One region of the Ralstonia sp. GX3-BWBA genome, then DNA from elsewhere that is predicted to be linked to it. Evidence: predicted binding sites of a transcription regulator. Region 1 holds the regulator's gene; each other region holds the start of a gene.

What was found. Region 1 encodes NrdR, which represses ribonucleotide reductase genes. Its sites were predicted from a motif close to CACNANATNTNGTG; they were not measured.
Region 2: the regulator NrdR is predicted to act here: its motif matches at 3,985-3,998, upstream of DOD19_RS01115 (ribonucleoside-diphosphate reductase subunit alpha).
Region 3: the regulator NrdR is predicted to act here: its motif matches at 6,986-6,999, upstream of DOD19_RS05240 (ribonucleoside triphosphate reductase).

The regions. Positions count from the first base shown of each region.
Region 1 is NZ_QMKS01000009.1:785,204-793,122, forward strand. Features, by position in the region: gene tolA (cell envelope integrity protein TolA) at 1-826, opposite strand, end outside; gene tolR (protein TolR) at 879-1,313, opposite strand; gene tolQ (protein TolQ) at 1,326-2,018, opposite strand; gene ybgC (tol-pal system-associated acyl-CoA thioesterase) at 2,015-2,419, opposite strand; gene DOD19_RS11295 (SDR family NAD(P)-dependent oxidoreductase) at 2,489-3,241, opposite strand; ZMP/ZTP riboswitch at 3,380-3,508, shown strand; gene glyA (serine hydroxymethyltransferase) at 3,643-4,890, shown strand; gene nrdR (transcriptional regulator NrdR) at 5,016-5,480, shown strand; gene DOD19_RS11310 (type IV pilin protein) at 5,513-5,992, opposite strand; gene DOD19_RS11315 (PilC/PilY family type IV pilus protein) at 5,995-7,919, opposite strand, start outside.
Region 2 is NZ_QMKS01000002.1:75,722-83,640, forward strand. Features, by position in the region: gene DOD19_RS01100 (phospholipase C, phosphocholine-specific) at 1-1,242, opposite strand, end outside; gene DOD19_RS01105 (hypothetical protein) at 1,279-1,473, opposite strand; gene DOD19_RS01110 (alkaline phosphatase family protein) at 1,504-3,534, opposite strand; gene DOD19_RS01115 (ribonucleoside-diphosphate reductase subunit alpha) at 4,186-7,179, shown strand; gene DOD19_RS01120 (ribonucleotide-diphosphate reductase subunit beta) at 7,296-7,919, shown strand, end outside.
Region 3 is NZ_QMKS01000006.1:33,621-41,539, forward strand. Features, by position in the region: gene DOD19_RS05200 (hypothetical protein) at 1-555, shown strand, start outside; gene DOD19_RS05205 (peptidase U32 family protein) at 601-1,617, shown strand; gene DOD19_RS05210 (U32 family peptidase) at 1,628-2,512, shown strand; gene DOD19_RS05215 (SCP2 sterol-binding domain-containing protein) at 2,509-2,934, shown strand; gene DOD19_RS05220 (putative zinc-binding protein) at 2,946-3,335, shown strand; gene DOD19_RS05225 (Crp/Fnr family transcriptional regulator) at 3,356-4,033, opposite strand; gene DOD19_RS05230 (anaerobic ribonucleoside-triphosphate reductase activating protein) at 4,038-4,751, opposite strand; gene nrdD (anaerobic ribonucleoside-triphosphate reductase) at 4,714-4,890, opposite strand; gene DOD19_RS05240 (ribonucleoside triphosphate reductase) at 4,887-6,950, opposite strand; gene DOD19_RS05245 (DHCW motif cupin fold protein) at 7,087-7,428, opposite strand; gene DOD19_RS05250 (dicarboxylate/amino acid:cation symporter) at 7,799-7,919, shown strand, end outside.

The DNA.
Region 1 (7,919 bases):
CCGCCGAAGGATCGAACAGGATGTTCGGCTTGACCTTGGCCCGCACACGCTCGGCATACCCTGCCGATGCTGTACCGCCCGTGCCCTGAGCATTGCCAACACCACCGCCGGAGCCCGCCACCGTGCCAGTCGCGCCCGCCCCCGCCATTGCGCGCAACCGATCCAGTTGGGCCTGACGCTGTGCATTGGCACGCGATTCATTCGCCTTACGCTCGGCATCGGCCTTGGCCTTGGCTTCTGCGGCAGCCTTGGCTTTCAATTCCTTCTGCTTCGCGTCGGCTTCCGCCTTGGCCTTCGCTTCGGCCTGAGCTTGCAGTTGCGCATTCTTGCGAGCCTGCGCCGCGTCGGCAGCAGCCTTTTCAGCCGCTTTTTCCTTGGCCTGCTGTTCGGCCAGGGCCTTGCGTTGGAGTTCCGCCTGACGGGCTTGTTGCTCCTCCTTCAGACGGGCCTGACGCTGTGCTTCGGCGCGGTCTTGCGCGGCGCGGCGGGCGAGCTCGGCCTCACGGGCCGCCGCAGCCTCCTGCTCACGCTTGCGCTTCTGCTGCTCCAGCGCGATATCGGCTTCCTCTTCCACCTTGGCCGGCGGCGCTTTGATCACCGGTTCCGGCTTGACTTCTGGCACCGGCGCGGCCTGCTGTACGGCTTGCTGAACCGCCGCCTCGTCCCACAGCTCAGCCTCTTCGCCGCGCGGGGTGCTGCTCTGCCACTGCACGCCAAAGTACAGAAAGATGATCAGCAGAACGTGTGTCAGGACCGCCAGCCCGAACGCGCGCAGCGTGCCACGCTCGCGCACAGGCTCATAACGATGCAACGACGTCGTAGTCATGACGTTCAGGTTGCCCCGCCTTGGTTCGTCAACGCTGGGTTCATCAAGGTGCTCATGACGATTTCACCATCAGGCCGACGCGCTTCACGCCATCGGCCTTGAGCACGCTCATCACGGTCAGCACGCGGTCGTATTGGACCGACTTGTCGGCGGCGATCACGACGGGCTGATCGGGGTTTTCGTCAGTGCGCTGCTTCACAAACGCGCGCAGCTCGTTGTTGTTGGCGAGCTTCTGCTCGATTGCTCCCGAACCAGTCTTGACGCGAGCAAGGATCGTGCCGTCACCCTTGATGGTCACGACGATGGGCGGCTGGGTCTGCTGCGGCGTGGCGTTGGCCACCGACGGCAGATTGACCACCCCCGGGTTCACCACGGGTGCCGCCACCATGAAGATGACCAGCAGCACCAACATCACGTCGATGTACGGAACAACGTTAATGTCGGCCTTGGCCCGTCGGGCGCGGCGCGTTCGCTGGATGGTAGCCATGAGCGCGGCTCCTTAGCGCGTTTGGCGCTGAAGGATGTTCGAGAACTCTTCCATGAAGCTCTCGAAGCGGTTGGCCAGGCGGTCCATCTCGGTGGCGTAGCGGTTGTAGGCAATCACCGCCGGAATGGCCGCAAACAGACCGATGGCCGTGGCGACCAACGCTTCGGCAATACCAGGCGCCACGGCCGACAGCGTCGCCTGCTGCACGTTGGACAGGCCGCGGAAGGCGTTCATGATCCCCCAGACGGTACCGAACAGGCCGATGTACGGGCTGACCGAGCCGACCGACGCCAGGAACGGCAGGTGCGATTCCAGCGAGTCCATCTCGCGCTGGTAGGCCGCGCGCATGGCACGGCGGGAAGCATCGAGAATGGCACTCGGATCGCCGCCGCCGCGCTGCAGCTCGCGCGCTTTGAGGTATTCGCGCATGCCGGCTTCAAAGATGCGCTCAAGCGCTCCGGTCGTGTGGCGGTTGTTGGCGGCGCTCTGATACAGCGCCTGCAGGTCGCCGCCGGCCCAGAAATCGCGCTCGAACGATTCGGTCTGGCTGCGCGCGGCGCGCAGGGCAAAGGCTTTGCGGAAGATGTACGTCCAGGAGAATAGCGACATCACCAGCAGCAGGCCCATGACGAATTGGACCAGGAGGCTGGCGTGCAGCACCAGCGAGACGATCGACAGATCTTGTGTGACCTCGACGGGATTCATGCGGCGGCTTTGATGGTTGCGAGTACGGGAGCGGGAATCGGGGTCGGCCGGAAAGTGAGCCGGTCGACACATCCAACACGAATCGTGCCTGATGCGAGCAAAACGTCGCCGCGCCAGCCTTCCTGGGCGAATTGGACCGACGCGGGGCCGACCCGTTCCATACGCGAACGGATCTGCAGCAGGTCATCCAGGCGTGCCGGCGCGCGGTAGTCCACAGCGGTGCTACGCACCACGAAAATGGCCCCGGTCGTGTCGGCCAGCGCCTGCTGGTCGACCCCAAGCGCGCGCAGCCACTCTGTGCGGGCGCGCTCAAAAAATTTCAAATAGTTGGCGTAAAACACCACGCCACCTGCGTCGGTATCTTCCCAATACACACGCAGGTTCCAGTCAAAAGAAGCCATCGGGTAATTTTACCAAGACGCAAGTGACGGCCAGCCATCCACCGACCGGCCGAGGGCTTGCGCTGGAATTCAGGCCATGCCTCGCGTCACGCTGGTGGCCGAGAATGACTGGCAAACGGGCATCAGCTCCATCGCGTTGACATTGAAGTGCGCGGGAAGCGCCGCCATCCAATAGACGGCCTCGGCGATGTCATCGGCCGTCAGGGCTTCCGTGCCTTCGTAGACCTTCTCCACGCGGGCATCGTCGCCCTTGAAACGCACGTTGGAAAACTCTGTGCCGGAGCAAAGACCTGGCTCGACGTTCGAAACGCGTACGCGGGTACCGGTGAGGTCCGCACGCAAGTTCAACGAAAACTGGTGCACGAATGCTTTGGTAGCGCCATACACGTTGCCACCCGGGTACGGGTACGTCCCCGCGATCGAGCCAATATTGATGACGTGACCGCGGTTGCGTTCGACCATGGCCGGAAGTAACGCACGCGTCATATGAACCAGCCCGGAGCAGTTGGTGCCGATCATGCGGTCCCAATCGGACAGGTCAGCGCGCTGGGCGGGTTCGAGGCCCAGCGCCAGACCAGCGTTGTTGACCAGCACGTCGACTTCACGCCAGCCTTCTGGCAGCGTGCCCGGCAACGCCGCAACGGCATCGGCGTCCAGCACATCCAGTACGAACGGCAGCATGGCGTCGCCCAATTCAGCCTTGAGTGCGTCTAGACGGTCCTGGCGGCGGCCTGCCGCGATCACGCGATGGCCTTCTCGCACGAAACGCCGCGCGATGGCCGCGCCGAACCCGGCGGTAGCGCCGGTCACGAATACGATCATGGAAGTGTCTCCGGACCTTAAAAAGCGAAAGGTCAGAGTTTACCTGAAGCCTTGAACCGCATTGCACCGCAATGTGCGTGTCTGCACGCTCGCTTCTTGCGGCGGCCATGGGGCTGTCGTACACTCGCGGGCAACCATTCCACCTTGCGCGACTGGCGAATCCTGGAGCAGCTTCAGCGGCTCCGACATGTGGGCAGCGACCACGAGGAAGCGCAAGGTTTCTGGCGTCATGCACAACGGCGCCTGCCGCTCGCCTGGGCAGCGAATGGGAAGCACAGGGTGACTTGGACACCCGCTGCAATCGGCCAACACCGGGCGCAGTCGTTCAAGCCGCGCGCATGTTTCCCCACGCCTCGCCCGATCTCCGCCATTTCCGTTTCGTTTCAGACCAGACACTCGCCATGTTCGAACGCAGCCGCTATACGATCGACCAGATCGATCCCGAAATCTTTGCCGCCATCCAGAAGGAAAATCAGCGTCAGGAAGACCATATCGAGCTGATTGCCTCCGAGAACTACACCTCGCCGGCCGTGATGGCCGCGCAGGGCTCGCAACTGACCAACAAGTACGCCGAGGGCTACCCCGGCAAGCGTTACTACGGCGGTTGCGAATATGTGGACGTGGTGGAACAGCTCGCCATCGACCGCGTGAAGCAGCTCTTTGGTGCCGAAGCCGCCAACGTGCAGCCGAACTCGGGCTCGCAGGCCAACCAGGGCGTGTTCTTCGCCGTGCTCAAGCCGGGCGACACGATCATGGGCATGAGCCTGGCCGAAGGCGGCCACCTGACGCACGGCATGGCGCTCAACATGAGCGGCAAGTGGTTCAACGTTGTGAGCTACGGCCTCAACGCGCAGGAAGACATCGACTACGACGCGCTCGAGGCCCTGGCGCAAGAGAAGAAGCCGAAGCTGATCATTGCCGGCGCATCCGCATTTGCGCTGCGCATCGATTTCGAGCGCATCGGCAAGATTGCCAAGTCGATCGGCGCGTATTTCATGGTGGACATGGCGCACTACGCCGGCCTGATCGCCGCGGGCGTGTACCCGAACCCCGTGCCGCACGCTGACTTTGTGACGACGACCACGCACAAGAGCCTGCGCGGCCCGCGCGGCGGCGTGATCCTGATGAAGGCCGAGCACGAGAAGGCCATCAACTCGGCCATCTTCCCGGGTATCCAGGGCGGCCCGCTGATGCACGTGATCGCCGGCAAGGCCGTGGCGTTCAAGGAAGCCCTGTCGCCGGAGTTCAAGGCTTATCAACAACAGGTCGTGAAGAATGCAGCCGCCATGGCTGAAACGCTGATGGCCCGCGGCCTGCGCATCGTGTCTGGCCGCACCGAAAGCCACGTGATGCTGGTCGATCTGCGCGCCAAGAAGATCACCGGCAAGGAAGCCGAAAAGGTGCTGGGCGACGCACACATCACGGTCAACAAGAACGCAATCCCGAATGACCCGGAAAAGCCGTTCGTGACCTCGGGCGTGCGCCTGGGCTCGCCAGCCATGACCACGCGTGGCTTCAAGGAAGCCGAGGCCGTGAAGGTCGCCCATCTGATCGCCGATGTGCTGGACAACCCGCACGACGAAGCGAACATCGCCGCCGTGCGCGCCAAGGTGGCTGAGCTGACCAAGCAGTTCCCGGTCTACGCCTAAGGCATCCGCCGATGGCCGGATCTTACGGCCACGTAGTACCCTGCCGCGATGCGCCCGCCCGGGCCATCGCGGCGTTGTTCTTTTAGCGCAGTGCGTTCTTTGAGGTTGCCGAGGAGACCACCGGCATGAAATGCCCCTTTTGCGGCCACGCGGCCACCCAGGTGATTGATACCCGCATGTCGGAAGAAGGCGACACCGTACGCCGCCGCCGCCGCTGCGAATCCTGCGACCGCCGCTTCACGACCTACGAACGCATCGAGTTGTTCTTCCCCGCCGTCGTCAAGAAGAACGGCAGCCGCGTCGACTACGACCGCAACAAGGTCAAGGACTCCATGCGGCTGGCGCTGCGCAAGCGCCCCGTTTCCGCCGAAGCCATCGACGAAGCCATCGCCCGCATCGAAGAAAAACTCCTCAGCCACGGCGAGAAGGAAATCGGCAGCGACCGCGTGGGCGAGCTCGTGATGCGCGAACTCAAGCGGCTCGACAAGATCGGGTACATCCGGTTTGCGTCGGTGTATCGGAGTTTTGAGGATGTGTCGGAATTTCGCGACGTTTTGGATGAGATTGCGGCGACGAATGTGCGGAAATGAACAAAGGCCCTGGGGGCCTTTTTTCTTTCCTGTTACCAACACTGCGCTGACGTAGTACCTGCCGCCATGCCGACGTTGCCTTGCACGCCGAGCTGGTTGATGGTGTATGTCCCGCAGGCGTCGGCCGTTTGCGGGCTGACCGGAACAGCAGAAGCGGAATAGCCAGGCGCTGCCGCACCACTCGCGCCTGCCGTGCCCGTTACCGCGACATTCAGCTGATAGTACGACTGCGTGCCAGACTGAATGGCGAACGGAAAGCTCGCCGCCGCATAGCCGAGGGAGGCAGGCGATGCCGCGTAGCTATTCTGCAGTGTAAAAAACCGCTCCTGGCGTGCTGCCAGATCCAGCAGCGCCGTCTTCGCATCCGCGCGGTGCGATTTCAGGATGTACTGCTGGTAGGACGGATAGGCAATACGGGCCAGGATGGCGATGATCGCTACCGTAATCATCAACTCCATCAAGGAGAAACCGCCTTCGCCAGGGGACAAGGAGGGAGTCTTGGTTCGGCTCATGATTAGCGCAGCTTGGTCCAAGTCATGCGAGAGCCAACACCGGCGGCGCTCGGGTTGATCTGGTTGACCGTACCCGTGCCGCTGACGGTCTGCTGCACCAGGTACGGCAGCTTATTGGCGGTCACGATAGACGGAGTGCCGGTACCACTCAAACCGATACCGCTGACAATGCCGCCGTTGAGGGTCGGGAAATTGTTGTTATTGTCGCCGAAGAACGAGGCGGTACCTGCCCCACCCGATGCGACCGAAATGGCCATGGTGTAGCCAGATGCTGGCGTCGAGCTACAGGATAAAACCTGCTGCGTGCCTGGCACGGTCGTATTGACGATGAACATGCCATAGGCCAGCGTTGGGTTATAGACCACCTGTTCATAGTTCGTGACCGCGCTCGAACCAGAGCCCGTGGTGGTGCTGGGCAGCGCGAGCTTCCAGCCAAACTGGGTATTAGCGGTACCGCTAGTGCCGCACGCTGTCGATCCCATCCAGCAAACCTTATTGTTGCTTACAGTCCGGTACGATGGCGTCGTGCCCGAGCTTGCAGACGTGTTGGTGATACTTTGTGTCTGCAGGGTAGAGGCGGTCACGGTCTGCGGGCCGGTCAGGGTTGCGTAGACTGCAGCCGCCGGTGCGATATTGTTCCAAGCGCTCATGTTCCAGTCCCAAACACCGTACAGGGACTGTGCAGTGTTGCTGGAATAGGCCGCAGCGCTGGTCTGTGTCACCGGGAAACTCTGACCGGTGCCGAAGCTGACGAGTACGCGCGGCGCGCCCGTGCCGCTGCCCGGAATGGCGGCAACCGCGACCTTGCTGGTAATCGGTTGACCCGCTGGCGTCGAGAACATCGGCGCAGACGAGACGCTCCACGATGCCGGGTTTTGCGAGGTCAGGTCGAAACGCCAGACGTTGCCAAATGCATCGCCCGCATAGACGTAGTCGGTGATGTGATCACCATCCAGGTCCGCTGGTGTGACATAGGCGATGCCGTTCTTATTGTTCGCCTTCAGCGGATCCTTACTCGGACCGTACTTTGTGTCGAGGTAGTAGAACGACGTGGTGCCGTTGCTGGCCACCAGCATGATGTACAGACCCGCCGACCCGTTTGCACTGTTCAAGCCGTTACCGAACAGCACGGCCCAGTTGCCGTTATGGAGCCGGCGAATGACGGGGGTGCCATAGGTGTTGCCCAAAAAGGCGCCACAGCTAGTGACATTGGTACAGGTGAGGGTCGAAGGCGTCCATTCACCGAGCACCAGCGAACCAGCGTTGCTCTCACTGAAGTTAGCAGGGTTGGTGATATCAAGCGCGTAGATAGCGCCCGTACCGACGCTGGTGTTGTCGGCGATGGCGCCCCCGGCGTTGCCGCCTCCGCCCAAGCCGCCAACCAACCATGTGTGCCAGGCATTGTTGTAGTAAAGCTCCCCTGTACCTGGCGTCGCATCCACGTACAGATTGTGAGCATACGAAGGCGAGCTGAAATCCAGCTTGCTACTGGTGTTGTAGATGGTGTTCAGGGCTGCCGCCGGCATGTAAGCCAGAACCTCCTGCCCATCGTTGGGGGTGGTCGCCGTGGTGAACTTACCGGTCGCGTCGTAACCACCTGCACGGAAACCATGCAACATGCCGTCGTTGGCGCCCACATAGACCACGTTCGCGCGCTGCGCATTGTTGGTCTTGAAGAGTGCGTAGCTGCCGGACGTTTCGGGCGGAACTGCCGTCCCGTAGAGAGAATCCACCCACGGGCCGTTGTACGGCGCCGACGGTGCACCAACCCAGGTCGGGCTGGAGTTCATGATGTCGCCCATCACGCCGGTGCGGGAGCGGAAAGAGCCGCCATTGGCGACTTCATTGGTGCGATCGCCCCGCAGATAGAGTTGGCGAGGGCTGCTGGTGCCGCTGGCTGAGCCGCTGTCCAGCGCATTCTTCTGTG
Region 2 (7,919 bases), on a different contig from region 1:
GCGCGGGCCGGGGCCATAGGGGTGTTGGTCCGTGTGGTATTCGCCGGCCGTGCTGACCGTCGATTTGCCGGCCAGCACGCCGTTGTCATAGGCGGGGGCTGCGGGCGGCGGCACGTGGTCGAAGAAGCCGTCGTTTTCATCGAAGTTGATGAACAGCACGGTCTTGCTCCACACGGCCGGGTTGGCGGTGAGCGCGTTGAGCACTTCCTGCGTGTACCACGCGCCCTGCACGGGGCTCGACGGGCCGGGGTGCTCGGAATACGTGGCCGGTGCAACGATCCACGACACCTGCGGCAGAAGGCCTGCGGCGATGTCATCCTTCAAGGCTTGCAGGAAGCCGCCGTCGGGCATGGTGTTGCCGACACCCTTGATGAGCGGGCTGACGGTTTCGTCGGCTGGCGTGTACGGCGGGAACGGGGTGCCGTCGGCCAGGTTGCCACGCGCGGCGTTGGCATCGCGGTAGGCCTTGAAGCCCGCGAGCGGGTTGTCGGTGAAGTTGTCCGGCATGTTCTGGTAGACCTTCCACGACACGCCGGCAGCCTGCAGGCGTTCCGGGTAGGTCTTCCAGTTGTACGTGACGCTGGCGTCGAGGTGGTCGCCGCTGTTGTCGATGACCGGGCCGCCCGCAGCGCCGGTCGGGTCGTTCGTGCCCGTCCAGTGGAACAGGCGGTTGGTGTTGGTGCCGCCGTGGAACGAGCAGTGGTACGCATCGCACAGCGTGAAGGCGTTGGCCAACGCGAACTGGAAGTCCAGCTCGGCCTGCTTGTAGTAGCCCATCGACTGCGTCTGCTTGTAGGTCGGCCACTTGCTCATGCGGCCGAGGTCCCATGCGTTTTGGGCATCGGGGTAGCTGTGCGGGGTGCCCGAGACGCGCTGCGCGTTGCCGGCGCTGCTGTCGAGGTAATAGGGCAGCACCGTGCGGCTCGGTCCGCTGCTTGGCACGTAGGTCTGCTGCCACACGTTCAGCCCGCCGGCCAGCGGAATGGGGAAGCGGTCGCCGAAGCCGCGCACACCTTGCAGCGTGCCGAAATAGTTGTCGAACGAGCGGTTCTCCTGCATCAGGATCACCACGTGTTCAACGTCGCGCATCGTGCCGGTGGCGTTGTTGGCCGGAATCGCCAGCGCACGGCGGATCGACGGCGGGAAGGCGGCGAGCGCAGCGGCGGAAATCGCGCCCGTGCTGGCCATCTTGAGGAAGTTGCGGCGGCTGCCGTTGTTGGCGTGGTTCGTGTCGGAAGTCATGTCGGTCTCAAACGCAAGTCGATGGGAAGCCGCGCATTACGGAGCGCAGTGCAGGGTCGGCTTGTTGGCCGGCGGCTGGCCGGGTTGATCCGGCTGAGCGGCGCCGGGGCCTGCGCTCGGCGTGCCGTCGTTCGAATCGCCGCCGCAGGCCGACAACGACAAGGTGGCGGCGCACAGCAGCACGGCGGCCAGCCAGTGCGGCCGCGCGAGAGGGTTGATGAAAGGCTTCATGAGCTGTCTCGTTCGGGTTGGGGGAGGGGATCAGGGGCTCAGCGTCGACAGCGGCTGGTGCGAGCCGTTGATCGTCTTGAGTTCGTCCAGCGTCAGCCGGCGTGTCCACATGGCGAGGTCGTCGTAGGCCATCACGCCCTTGAGCGAGCCCGGGTTGTTGGGCACGTAGTTGTGCGTGGCGTCGTCGTTCAGGCCCCAGATCTTGGTGGCCAGGCCATTGAGCTTGGTGACGTCGGTATTGGCGATGGCCTTGTCTTCCACCTTCTGCACGCCCAGCACCGGGTCAAGGATGTAAGCGCTGAAAAGCTTGGCCTGCGCATCGACCGACAGGGCGAGGTAGGCCCACTGGTTGGCGCTGAACTTCATGCCCTGGATGTCGTCGCGCTTGCCGCCGCTGCCCAGGTTGAAGCGCACTTCGCAGCCGCCCCACAGGCCGATGGCGATGCCGGCATTGGAGCCGGAGTAGTAGTCCTTGTTGGCGAGGATGGGCTCGCCAGTGCCGTTGCCCTGCGTGCAGTCCGACTTGAACCAGAAGCCAATCGTGAACTGCGGGCTCTGCGCGATGTCGGCGCCGTTCTGGGTGAGCTTGTAGGCGTCGATGCGCGAATCGACCGAAAGCGCCGTACCGCCAAAGGGGTCGGTTACCGCAGAACCGCCGTCGGTGCCTGCCACCCACGGGCCGATCGTCGAACTGGCTTTACGGTCAGTCGGCGGCAGCGGATCGAAGCTGTAGTACGCGGCCAGGCCGTTGGTGAGCGACGTCGCCAGCGGCGTCGGTGCAACGTAGGCGATCTGCGCAAGCATCGACACCGGCACGTTGTTGCGCACCAGCGTGTAGTTGATGCGGTAGATGCCGCTTGCGGTGGCGATGTTGCTGTCGGTGTACTGCGTGGCCGTGGTGGGTAGCGTGGCGACCTGCTTGCCGTCGCGCAGCACGGTGATGGGGCCGCTCGCTGACGTCGGGTTCTGCCAGTTCAGCACCAGCGATGCGCTGTACGTACCCACGGTGCTCTGGAGGTTGCGCACGCCGATGGTGCTGGCGGTGAGCGCTGCGCCATCCAACTTGTGGGCGGTCGCCGGCACGGCGGCGTTCAATTGCGCCAGCACGGTCGGCACGATGTCAGCCTCGCTCGGCAGGGCCGCGAGCGCGGCTTCCGACGTGGGCGCGGCCATGCCGTTCTTACCGAGCACCGGATTGACGCTTTTGTTCAGCGCGATGAAGGCGGTGCGGTTTTCAAGCGTCGGCGCCGACGTGGTGGCGCCTGTGGCGTCCAGGCCGTGGCTGGTGGTCACGACGACAAGCCAGTCTTCGTTCGGGTTGGCGGTGCGGCGCTGGGCGATGGCAGCCTGCAGCGTGCCCAGCGCCTGATCGACGTTGGCCAGTGCGGCCGCGTACGCGTCGCTCTGCACGCCGGAAGCCAGCGCGGCCGCAGCCGGCGCGGTGTATTGCGCGAAGACGACGTCGTAGCCCGACTGCACCAGCTTCACGCTGTTCTGCGTCACGCAGGTGTCCACCTGGGCGCAGTCGACGAGCGCGTCGAGATTGCCGCCTTGCTGATCCGCCTTGAGCAGCGCCGGCAGTACGGCCGAGCTGACGGCAGCGCCCAGGCGTTGCGTGGTGCCGGCCGCCTTGGCGGCGCTGCGCGCATAGCTGAAGACACTCGGGGCGGCCAGGGTGGTGACGGTGTCGTCCGTCACGCTGTGGCGGTTCTGCCAGGTGCCGGTCAGCACGGTGGCCCAGCTTGGCGTGTCCAGCGGCGCCTGGGCGGTGGTGGTACCCAGCGTGCCGCCCGTCGAAGCCGGCATCACTGCCAGGGTGCCCAGGTTCGGCAAGCTGCGCTGCAGGAGCGCGCTCTGCACCTGCGCATAGGTGGCACCGTCTACCCCGACCACCAGCACTTTCTTGCTGGCGCTGGTGGTCGGTGCGTCCGTGTTGCCCTGGTTGGCGATGGGGCTGCTGTCGCCGCCGCCGCATGCGGTCAAGGTGGTCGCCAGCGTGGCGGCCACCGTCGTGCCCAGCGCAGCCGTCAGCAGGCGGCGGGCGGGTTGATTCCAGTCCATGTCGATTTCCTCGGTCGTTGTGTGCGGCGCTCGGTGTCCCACCGCTGTGATTGCGCTCCCTGCAATGCGACCGAAGCGTAGGGTTGGGGCCTGTCGCTCAAGTGACAGCCGCGGCAAGAATGCTGATGCGGCTATTCGGATTTCTTGAGCGGGGGGAATGTCCAGGAGGGCGCGGAGCGCAGCACGTCTGCACCAGTGCTGTGCGCGGCCCACATGCCCCTACCGTGGATGAGGTGACGTCTATTGAACTTGCGACGTCGATAGAAAGAATTATTCTGAAGAGGCGGTCATTGCGACGCCGCACGCCAGTCCCGCCGACCCGTTGTGCTGCCTGGGATGGCGGGTTTGCGGCACTGCATTTGGGTTGAGAAAACCCCCCTTCGCCGCCATCTGTCAAGACTGGTCTTGTTTGATCGATCCACTATACTTAGGGTCAATCCCGGGGTAACACACTAGATATAGTGGTGACTTTCCGGGATTCTTATTTCGGCGCCACGCGGGGGCGGGCGTACGGCGGGTCAAGCCGACGCTTGGGAGCTGAGAAAAGGCAAGGGTCTTTTCCGTCTCATTTCTCCGCGTAGCGCGAGGGTTCGCCAACGGGTCACCCGCTCGGCGAGCCAATAAAAAACGAACGGTTCAACAGGAGTCCACATGCAGACGGCCCAATCCGAAATCCACTCCGGCACCGCCAACCCCTCGCAATTTGCGCAAAGCGCTGGCGGCACGGCCGTGGCCACCGGCATCGCTTCCGGCGTCAACCTTGCCGACTATAAGATCATTCGCCGCAACGGCGCCGTGGTCAGCTTCGAGCCTTCGAAGATCGCTGTGGCCATGACCAAGGCCTTCCTCGCCGTGAATGGCGGGCAGGGCGCTGCTTCCGCGCGTGTGCGCGAGCTGGTCGACCAACAAACGCAGAACGTCGTGCGCGCACTGCTGCGCAGCCGCCCGAACGGCGGTACGTTCCATATCGAAGACGTGCAGGACCAAGTGGAATTGGCCCTGATGCGCTCGGGCGAGCACGACGTGGCCCGCGCCTACGTGCTGTATCGCGAGCGCCGCGCCCAGGAGCGCGCGCAAGCCGGCGAAACCCAGCAGCAACCGGCCTTCATCGGCCTGAACGTGACCGACGGCGGCATCTCCCGCCCGCTGGACATGGCGGCGCTGCGCAACGTGATCGTCTCGGCCTGCGAAGGCCTGGGCGAAGCGGTGGACCCGGAGCCGATCCTCAAGGAAACGGTCAAGAACCTGTATGAAGGCGTGCCGATGACGCAGGTGTACGACTCGGCCATCCTGGCCTCGCGTACCCTGATCGAAAAGGACCCGGCGTACAGCCAGGTCACGGCGCGTATCCTGATGCACACGATCCGCCGCGAAATCCTCGGCGAAGAAGTCACGCAAGCGGAAATGAGCACGCGTTACGTCGACTACTTCCCGCAGTTCATCAAGCGCGGCATCAACGCCGAGCTGCTCGACGACAAGCTGGCGCAGTTCGACCTGGCCCGCCTGGGTGCGGCGCTGGACGCCTCGCGCGACTTCCAGTTCAACTACCTCGGCCTGCAGACGCTGTACGACCGCTATTTCCTGCACATCAACGAAACCCGCATCGAGATGCCGCAGGCGTTCTTCATGCGCGTGGCGATGGGCCTGGCGCTGAACGAAATCGACCGCGAAGCCCGTGCCATCGAGTTCTACCAGCTGCTGTCGTCGTTCGACTTCATGTCGAGCACGCCGACGCTGTTCAACTCGGGCACGCGCCGCTCGCAGCTGTCGTCCTGCTACCTGACCACCGTGTCGGATGATCTGGACGGCATTTACGAGGCGCTGAAGGAAAACGCGCTGCTGTCGAAGTTCGCAGGCGGCCTGGGCAACGACTGGACCAACGTGCGTGCACTCGGTTCGCACATCAAAGGCACCAACGGCAAGTCGCAAGGCGTGGTGCCGTTCCTGAAGGTGGTCAACGACACGGCCGTGGCCGTGAACCAGGGCGGCAAGCGCAAGGGCGCTGTCTGCGCGTATCTGGAAACGTGGCACCTGGACATCGAAGAATTCCTGGAACTGCGCAAGAACACCGGCGACGACCGCCGCCGCACGCACGACATGAACACGGCGAACTGGATTCCCGACCTGTTCATGAAGCGTGTGATGGAAGGTGGCGAGTGGACGCTGTTCTCGCCGTCTACCTGCCCGGACCTGCACGACAAGGTCGGCAAGGCATTCGAGCAGGCCTACCTGGCTTATGAAGACAAGGTCGCGCGCGGCGAGATCAAGCTCTTCAAGAAGATGCCGGCGCTGCAACTGTGGCGCAAGATGCTGGGCATGCTGTTCGAAACCGGCCACCCGTGGATCACGTTCAAGGATCCGTGCAACATCCGCAGCCCGCAGCAGCACGTGGGTGTGGTGCACAGCTCCAACCTGTGCACGGAAATCACGCTGAACACCAACGACAGCGAAATCGCCGTGTGCAACCTGGGTTCGGTCAACCTGGTCGCTCACCTGATCAAGCAGGCGGACGGCAGCGTGGTGCTCGATCACGAGAAGCTGAAGAAGACCGTGCGCACGGCCATGCGCATGCTCGACAACGTGATCGACATCAACTACTACGCGGTCAAGAAGGCGCGTGACTCCAACCTGCGCCACCGTCCGGTCGGCATGGGCATCATGGGCTTCCAGGACGCGCTGCATGTGCTGCGTCTGCCTTACGCCAGCGATGCAGCGGTGCAGTTTGCCGATACCTCGATGGAAGCCGTGTGCTACTACGCCTACCTGGCGTCGACCGAACTGGCTGAAGAGCGTGGCCGCTACAGCAGCTACAAGGGCTCGCTGTGGGATCGCGGCATCCTGCCGCAAGACTCCCTCAAGCTGCTGGCCGAAGAGCGCGGCGGCTATCTGGAAACGGATATGTCGTCGACGATGGACTGGGACAGCCTGCGCGGCCGCATCAAGCAGTACGGCATGCGCAACTCGAACTGCGTGGCGATCGCCCCGACGGCAACGATCTCCAACATCATCGGCGTGTCGGCCTGTATCGAGCCGACGTACCAGAACCTGTACGTCAAGTCGAACCTGTCGGGTGAGTTCACGGTGGTCAACGACTACCTGGTGCGCGACCTGAAGGCACGCGGTCTGTGGGACGAAGTGATGGTCGCCGACCTGAAGTACTTCGACGGCTCGCTGGCCCGCATCGACCGCATCCCGCAAGACCTGCGCGACCTGTACGCAACGGCTTTCGAAGTGGAGCCGCAATGGCTGGTGGAAGCTGCCTCGCGTCGCCAGAAGTGGATCGACCAGGCACAGTCGCTGAACATCTATATGGCCGGCGCCTCGGGCAAGAAGCTGGACGACACGTACAAGCTGGCCTGGCTGCGTGGCTTGAAGACCACGTATTACCTGCGCACGATCGGCGCCACGCACGTCGAGAAGTCGACCGTGTCGCGCGGCACGCTGAATGCGGTGTCGTCGGGTAGCGATGTGGGTGGTCATTCGGCAACCGGGGCTGCAGGTGCATCCGGCGTGAATTCGGCCGCACCGACCAGCGCACTGGACGCCGCTGCTGCCACCGCGCAGGCCATGCCGGAAGCTGAAGGCGCCGTGTGCACGATGCGCCCCGGCGACCCCGGTTTCGAGGAATGCGAAGCCTGCCAATAAGTCAAAACAGTGTCTGAGGTTGCTCCCGCGCAAGCGGGGGCGCCGTGACCTGAACGACACTGGACTCGCGCTCCAAAAGAGCGGGAGCGACGAGCAAAGAATTAGGAGAAACACACATGCTGAGCTGGGACGACGACGTCAAACCTGCCGCACAACCTCCGGCTGCACCGCAGCCGGTGTATCAACCGCAGCCGCAACTGCAAACGGCCACCGCTGACCAGGGCGGCGTGCTGCCTCCGTCGGCCACCGCTGCCGCCGGCACGGGCATCCTCGGTAACAATCCGAACGCCGCTGCCGCACAGAGCAACCGCCGTGTGAACGCCGCCGACAAGCGCGTCATCAACGGCGCCACCGACGTCAACCAGCTGGTGCCGTTCAAGTACAAGTGGGCCTGGGAAAAGTACCTCGCCGGTTGCGCGAACCACTGGATGCCGCAGGAAATCAACATGTCGCGCGACATCGCGACGTGGAAAGACCCGAACGGCCTGACCGAAGACGAGCGCCGCATCATCAAGCGCAACCTGGGCTTCTTCGTGACGGCTGACTCGCTGGCCGCCAACAACATCGTGCTGGGCACGTACCGCCAGATCACCGCGCCGGAATGCCGCCAGTACCTGCTGCGCCAGGCGTTTGAAGAGGCAATCCACACGCACGCGTATCAGTACATCGTTGAGTCGCTGGGCCTGAACGAGGCCGAGATCTTCAACGCGTACCACGAAGTGCAGTCGATCCGTGACAAG
Region 3 (7,919 bases), on a different contig from region 1:
TGGGGCGTCGGGAGTGGCGCGGTGCTTTGGCAGACGTGGGGGTGGCTCGCCCTGGCAGCGCTGGCGATGGTGGGCGTGCATGCTGTGCGTAGCGCGCGTCGTCGGCACGATCCGGGCTGGCGGCTGTGGCTGGTTGCTGCCGTCGCCTGGCTGGTGGTTGCCGTGCTGGGGTTGACCGCGTCCTGGCTGCCGGCAGACTGGCCCATCGCGTGGGAGATGGGCGTGCTGGCCCTCGTGGGCGGAGGCGTGCTGCCTGTCAATGCGATGCTCGGGAAGATCATCCCGTTCATGATCTGGATGCACCTGCGCAGGCGGGTGCCGCGGCATGTGCGGCTGCCGGCCATGCAAACGTTGATCGGCGAGCGGCAACAGCATTGGCATGCTCGTCTGCTACTGCTCGTATTGCTGGCGTTGTTGCTGGTGCCGTTGCAGCCTGAACGCATGGCGGTGATCGCCGGCGTGCTGTTCGCGCTGTCGCACGTGTGGCTGGGTGCGATGCTGTGCCGGGCGCTGCTGACGTTTCGCAGTGTCTCGCGAGCGTTTGCGCCCGGTTGACGGAACGCAAAACCACATTGGCGGACAAGTCGCAGACTGGCCGCCATGACACAGAACGCTTCCCCCATTGAACTGGTGGCGCCCGCAGGCAGCCTGGCCGCACTCAAGGCGGCCGTGGAGGCCGGGGCCGATACCGTCTACCTCGGCTTGAAGAACGCCACCAACGCGCGCAACTTCGCCGGCCTGAACTTTACCGAGAGCGACATCCGCACTGGCGTTGAATTTGCGCATCGGAAAGGGCGACAGGTGCTGTTTGCCATCAACACATTTCCGCAGCCCGGCCGCGCCATCGAGTGGCGCATGGCAATCGATGCTGCCTACATGCTGGGCGCTGATGCCGTCATCCTGGCCGACCCCGGCTTGATGGCCTATGCGCGCGACCGCTATCCGAACCTTCGGCTGCATCTATCCGTGCAGGGTTCTGCCACGCATGCCGGCGCCATCGAGCTGATGCGCGAGCAGTTCGGCATTCACCGCGCCGTGCTCCCGCGCGTGCTGACCTTGACCGAAGTCGAACGTGTGATTCAGCAGACGTCGGTGCAGATCGAGGTGTTCGGCTTCGGCAGCCTGTGCGTGATGGCCGAAGGGCGTTGCCTGTTGTCGTCGTATGCCACGGGCGATTCGCCCAACAACAAGGGCGTGTGTTCACCCGCGCATGCGGTGCGCTGGGTGGAACGCGATGGCAGCCTGGATGCCCGCCTGAACAACATCATGATCGACCAATACGCACCGGGTGAGCCGGCCGGGTATCCGACGCTGTGCAAGGGGCGCTTCCTCGTCGACGGCGAGATCGACCACGTGCTGGAAGAGCCCACGAGCCTCAATGCGCTCAGCTTGTTGCCCAGGCTGATCGCCATGGGCGTGTCGGCGATCAAGATCGAGGGGCGCCAGCGCAGTCCGGCGTACGTTGCGCAGGTGGTGGCCACATTGCGTGCCGCATTGGATGCTGCGCAGGCGGACCCGGCACGCTTTTCCGTCAAGCCCGACTGGCAGGCAGCGCTCGTGCGTCACGCAGAAGGCGCGCATGTCACGCAAGGCGCGTTTGATCGGCCCTGGAAATAGAAGGCACATCATGTCTTACGAAATTTCGCTTGGCCCGCTGCTGTACTACTGGCCGCGGCTACAGACGTTCGACTTCTACGCAGAAGTCGCCGCCAGCCCGGTCGACATCGTCTACGTGGGCGAGACGGTGTGCAGCCGCCGCCATGAATTGCGGGCGGACGACTGGCTCGATATCGCGGCCATGCTGCGCGAGGCCGGCAAGTCGGTGGTGCTATCGACGCGCACGCTCATCGAAACCAGCGCCGAGGCTCAGGCGTTGCGCAAGCAATGTCAGCAGGACGACTGGATGGTCGAAGCCGGCGAGCTTGGCGCTGTGCGGTTGCTGAACGGCCGGCCATTCGTTGCCGGGCCGCATTGCAACGCGTATCACGGCGCGACGCTGGCATGGCTGGCCGGGCTTGGTGCCGTGCGTGCGGTCATGCCGTTGGAGATGAGCCAGGCCACACTGGCCGATCTGATGCATGAGAAGCCTGCCGAGTTGGCGATCGAGGCGATGGTGTGGGGACGCTTGCCGCTGGCATTTTCTGCACGCTGCTTTACGGCGCGGCACTTTCGCCTCAACAAGGACGACTGCGGTTTCCGCTGTATCGAGCATCCCGATGGCCTGGCGGTGCGCACGCGCGAAGGGCAGGAGTTTCTCGCCATCAACGGTATCCAGACACAATCGGGGCAATGCCTCGACATTCTCGATCAGGCGCCCGCGCTGTCCGCGCTGGGCGTGAAGGTGCTGCGTGTCAGCCCACAATCGCAGGGCACGCTGGAGGCCGTGGCGGCGCTGGATGCGCTGCGCCTAGGCCTGCCTGCGCCGCAGGTGCAGCCTCCGGAGGGCATTGGGCGCTGCAATGGTTACTGGCACGGGCAGTCCGGCATTGAATGGTTGGAGGCGCCGCAATGACACGCTTGCGCCCACCCGAAGTATTCGTCCGCATGGCGCGCAGCCTACCGGTGCCGCTGACATCGTTGCCGTTTGTGCTGGGGCTCGATCTGGCCCGGCGCCTGTCTTGGCTCACGCCGCCTCCCGAATTGGAAGGGCGGCGCTTTGCCATCACCGTGGAAGACCTCGGCCTGCGCGCCTGCTTTTGCTGCCGTGGCGGAGCGTTCCACACGCTTTTAGCTTCAAGCCCCGAACCCGAATTGGAGCTGCGTGCCGGCGTGGGCGATTTCGTTGCGCTCATTCGTGGCACCGCCGACGCAGACACGCTGTTCTTCCAGCGCCGCCTCAAGATTGCGGGCGACACCGAGCTTGGGCTGATCGTCAAGAACTGGCTCGATGCGGCTGCACGCCCGGCGTGGCTTGCACGCTGGCAATCGCGATAGCGAGGGGCGCCATGTCATCACGTGCATTGCCGCTCGTCTATGCATGCTCGGGTTGTTCGAGTGTGGCGCAAGCGGCAAACCGCCTGGCCGTCGATCTGGACCGGGCAGGCAGGGCAGAGATGTCCTGCATCAGCGGTGTCGGCGGCGGGGTGCGCGCGCTCGTCAAGACAGCACGCAGCGGGCGGCCCATTCTCGCGCTCGACGGTTGCGCGCTGGCGTGCGTCAAGGCCTGCCTGGCAACGGCGGGCGTGGCGCCCGACATTCACCTCGTGCTCAACCAGTGCGGCGCCAAGAAGCGCTATCACGCCGATTGCAGTGACGATGAATTGAGCGCCGCCGCCGCGCTGGTGGACGACGCCGTCAACACGCTCCAGCATCGCTTGGACACCGCAGGCGATTGATTTGCGCCGACTGCCTGCTTTTATCCCGCGATGAGCTGGCGCTGCAACGCCGTGGTGTTCGGGATGACAACCTCGCGGCCTTCCACCCGGATCAGCCCGTCGCGAATCAATTGACGCAGCGTGCGGGAAAGCGTGGCCGGCGCCAGCCCCAGCTTGGACGCGACCAGACTCTTGCTGCATGGAAACCGCGTGCGGTCAAATTTGCGCGGCAGCGAGAGCAGATACCCGATCAGCCGTTCATTGGCGCTTTGCAGGTTCACGGTTTCGATGTCGCACATCAACGTGTGCAAGCGCGCGGACAGCCCCGCGAGCATCTGCCGCGCAAGGCGCGGATGCACGTGCAGTGCATCGTCGATGGCGCGCTTGTCGATCCAGACCAGCAGGCTGTCTTCCATGGCCTGTGCATCTGCCGCGTAAGGGCGGTTCAGGAACATGAATGGCTCGCCAAAGCACTCGCCGGGCCCGAAGAACTCGATGACCTTGCATTGGCCGTGCGCCCCCGGCAACACGAGCTTGATCGCGCCGACCACCACGACATAGAAACCATCGGCCCGATCGCCACGGTGAAACGCGAAGTCGTGCCGCAACACACGCACTGCGTGGCTGTCTCGCGTGAGCACAGCCATGTCATCGTCGTCGAAGTCCAGGAACAGCGGGCTGTGCTTGAGCAGATCGCCCACATTGAGGGGGTCTTGCATAGTGTCACCGGCAACAGAAAGAAGAAAAACAGGCGGCCAATGCGCGCTGGGCGCCCTCGCTGGGCAGCGTGATGGCCGGGGTTCCGGGGGCACTTCGGTAGGCTTGTAGTGCGTAGTGTTTCACGCCGCGCTGGCTAAGGTTTTGCGCCAGCGCAAGAAGCTGCGGTTCGGGCAACCAGTCGGGGTGCCACGTGGTGCGGCACTCGAATGCGCCGCCGTTCTGCAGCAGAAGGTCCAGGGACGCATCGACCGGCGCGGCGCTGCCGCGGCGGCCCGTGAGTGCATCGTAGCGCGGTGCGCTGGTCTTGATGTCGAGCCCCACCCAGTCCACCAGCGGCAGTACGTCGGCCAGGCGCGCCGGATAAATGCCGCCGGTGTGCAGGCCAATCTTGTAGCCTAGGGCGCGCACGTCGCGCATCAGTTGCGGTAATTGCGGTTCGCTCAGCGGTTCACCGCCGGAGAAGACAACCGCGTCGAGCAGGCCCGTGCGACGCTGAAGAAACGCAAAGACGTCGTCCCAGTCCAGCGTGCGGGCCCGCGTTTGCAGGTGCGGGTTGTGACAGTAATGACAGCGCCACGGGCAGCCCGCCACGAACACCACTGCCGCAAGCTGCCCGGGCCAGTCGACGCTGGAGAACGGTGCCAGGCCGCCGATGGCCGGCGGCGGGCAGTGCGGTGGCTCAGCGGGCGCGGTCTTCAACAAAGAAGCGGCGTTCACGGAATTCCCCTTGCTTGCCGATGTTGAACGAGCTGACGGGCCGGTGATAGCCCATCACGCGGGTCCAGACTTCGCAGCGCGTGCGCTGGCTGTCGTCGAGTGCAACGGTGAGGTTGGCGGTGTGTGCAATGGTGCTCATACGGAGGCTCCTTCGTGATGGAGGTGGGTGGAAGAACCAGGTGTGCCCGCCGTTGTGCAACCGCACTTGCCGTTAGGCTGCTGGGCCAGCAGTTCTGCGTCGCATTTCGGACAGAACGCGTGATGGCCGGACAGGTAGCCGTGCTTCGGGCAGATCGAAAACGTCGGGGTGATGGTGATGTACGGCAGGCGGAAGTTCGCCAGCGCGCGCCGCACGAGTTCCTTGCACGCCTGCGGCGAGGAAATGGCTTCATTCATGTACAGGTGCAGCACCGTGCCGCCCGTGTATTTGCTCTGCAGCGCTTCCTGGCGCGCCAGTGCTTCGAACGGATCATCGGTGTAGCCGACGGGCAACTGGCTGGAGTTGGTGTAGTACGGCTGTTCTGTCGTACCAGCCTGTAGGATGTCTGGCCAGCGCTTGCGGTCTTCGCGGGCGAAGCGGTAGGTCGTGCCCTCTGCGGGCGTGGCTTCGAGGTTGTACAGGTGCCCCGTCGCCTCCTGGAACTCCGTCATGCGCTGACGCACGTGGTCGAGCAGGCGCACCGCCATGGCATGGCCGAATGGCGTGGTGAGGTCGTCGGCGTCGCGCGTGAAGTTGCGCACCATCTCGTTGATGCCATTCACGCCGAGCGTGCTGAAGTGGTTGCGCAGCGTGCCCAGGTAGCGCCGCGTGTACGGATACAGCCCCTGGTCGATCAGCCGCTGGACGAACTTGCGTTTGACTTCCAGCACGTCGCGGCCAAGCGCAAGCAGCGTATCGAGCCGCGCCAGCAGCCCAGCCTCATCGCCCGCGTAGAGATAACCCAATCGCGCGCAGTTCACCGTCACCACGCCAATGGAACCAGTCTGCTCGGCAGAGCCAAACAGCCCGTTGCCGCGCTTGAGCAGCTCGCGCAGGTCGAGCTGCAGGCGGCAGCACATCGAGCGCACCATGTGCGGCTCCAGATCGGAGTTGAGGAAGTTCTGGAAGTAGGGCAGCCCGTAGCGTGCCGTCATCTCGAACAGCAACGTGGTGTTGGGGTGCTCCCAATCGAAGTCCGGCGTGATGTTGTAGGTCGGAATCGGAAACGTGAACGCGCGGTCCTTTGCATCGCCGGCCATCATGACCTCGATGTACGCGCGGTTGATCATGTCCATCTCGGGCTGGAGATCGCCGTAGGTGAAGGGCATCTCTTCGCCGCCAATGTAGGGAACCTGTTCGCGCAGGTCGGCAGGGCAAGTCCAGTCGAACGTGAGGTTGGTGAACGGCGTTTGCGTGCCCCAGCGGCTGGGCACATTCAGGTTGTAGATCAGCTCTTGCATGGACTGCTTCACCGCCGCATACGACATCGCATCGCGGCGGATGAACGGCGCCATGTACGTATCGAATGAACTGAACGCCTGCGCGCCGGCCCACTCGTTTTGCAGCGTGCCGAGAAAATTGACGATCTGTCCGATGGCTGCCGACATATGCCGCGGTGGCGTCGCTTCCACCTTGCCCGGCACGCCGTTGAATCCCTCTGTCAGCAACTGCCGCAACGACCAGCCTGCGCAGTAGCCCGACAGCATGTCGAGATCGTGGATGTGGATGTCGCCCTCGCGGTGCGCTGTGCCCGCTTCGGGGCTGTAGACATGCGAAAGCCAGTAGTTGGCGGTGACCTTGCCTGCCACGTTCAGGATCAGACCTCCAAGGCTGTAGCCCTGATTGGCATTGGCATTGACACGCCAATCGCGCTGCTCGAGGTATTCGTCCATCGTGCTCTCGACATCGACCAGCGTGTGCTTGAGCGAACGCAGCCGGGCGTGTTGCTCGCGGTAGACGATGTAGGCACGCGCGGTGCGCCAATAGCCGGCGTCTACCAGCACCTCTTCCACCCAGTTCTGGATGATTTCGATACCGGGGCAGGGGAGCGGGGAGAGATGTCCGAGCACGCCCGCGGTCAGGCGTTGCGCCTCGACGGCGTCGAATTCGCCGGTGGCTTGGCCGGCAGCCGCGATGGCCTGGCAGATCTTTTGCGCATCAAACGGTGCCAATGAACCGTCGCGCTTGGTGACTTGCCTGGTGACCTGTGTGCTCGTCATGAGGTACTCCATCTAGTGGTATGGAGTCAGACTAGCACTACATATTGTGGTCTGTGAGTCTTAAAGACCTTGATCTTGAAATCGCTTGACCCCGGTCAACCGGGGCCGCGTGCGACGCGGACACTGCGTGTCGCCATTAGTCGACGATGAACAGCCGGGCGCCGTTCCTGGTGTACGACTGATGGGCTTCCGCATCGTCGCCCACCTGATAGCTCATGCCGGGCGTGAGGATGAACTTGCGGCCATCTTCCAGTGTGGTTTCCAGTTCGCCATCCAGGCAGAACAGGATGTGGCCCTTCTTGCACCAATGGTCAGCCAGGTAGCCGGGCGTGTACTCGACCATGCGTACGCGGATGCGGTCCGGCTCGTCGCCAAAGTAGCGGGTGCGCCAGATCGCCATGCCGGTCTCGCCGGTGTGTTCGGTAGGTTCAACAGCGGACCAGTCGGTCGTGCCAAAGGCGAAGGGCGCCATCTTCATCGCGGGACTCCGGTGGGTGACGTAAGCCCATGATGGTATCAGCGGCTTACGTGGCGCAGGCGTCGCATTTCATATGCTCAAAAAGTCGCTTGTCAGTACGCCGCGACGGCATTGCGTGCGGCTCAATAATCCGCTTCTGACCGGCTGATTCCACTGCCTGTGCGGCATCGCAGCAGGGTGTCGACGGCGTCATATCAATGTATGCATAAATTGCATGGTGCCATGCAACATCGACATAACGATCGTCATGCGCTTCTCTAATATCGTCGCTTTTTACAAAGCGTGACGAACTTGGGCCGGCCCTTGGCCCCATGAGATCCGCGTCTGCCGCGCGCCGTCCCTCCGGCCACGGTATTCCTTGGAGAAAGTCTTGAACACCAAACGTCTGACCTCCCATATCGGGCTGGCAATGCTGCTGGGCATTGCCGTCGGCTGGGGTTGCCACGAATATGCCAAGGACGCTGCGGCGGCCAAGGACATCGCTTCGTACT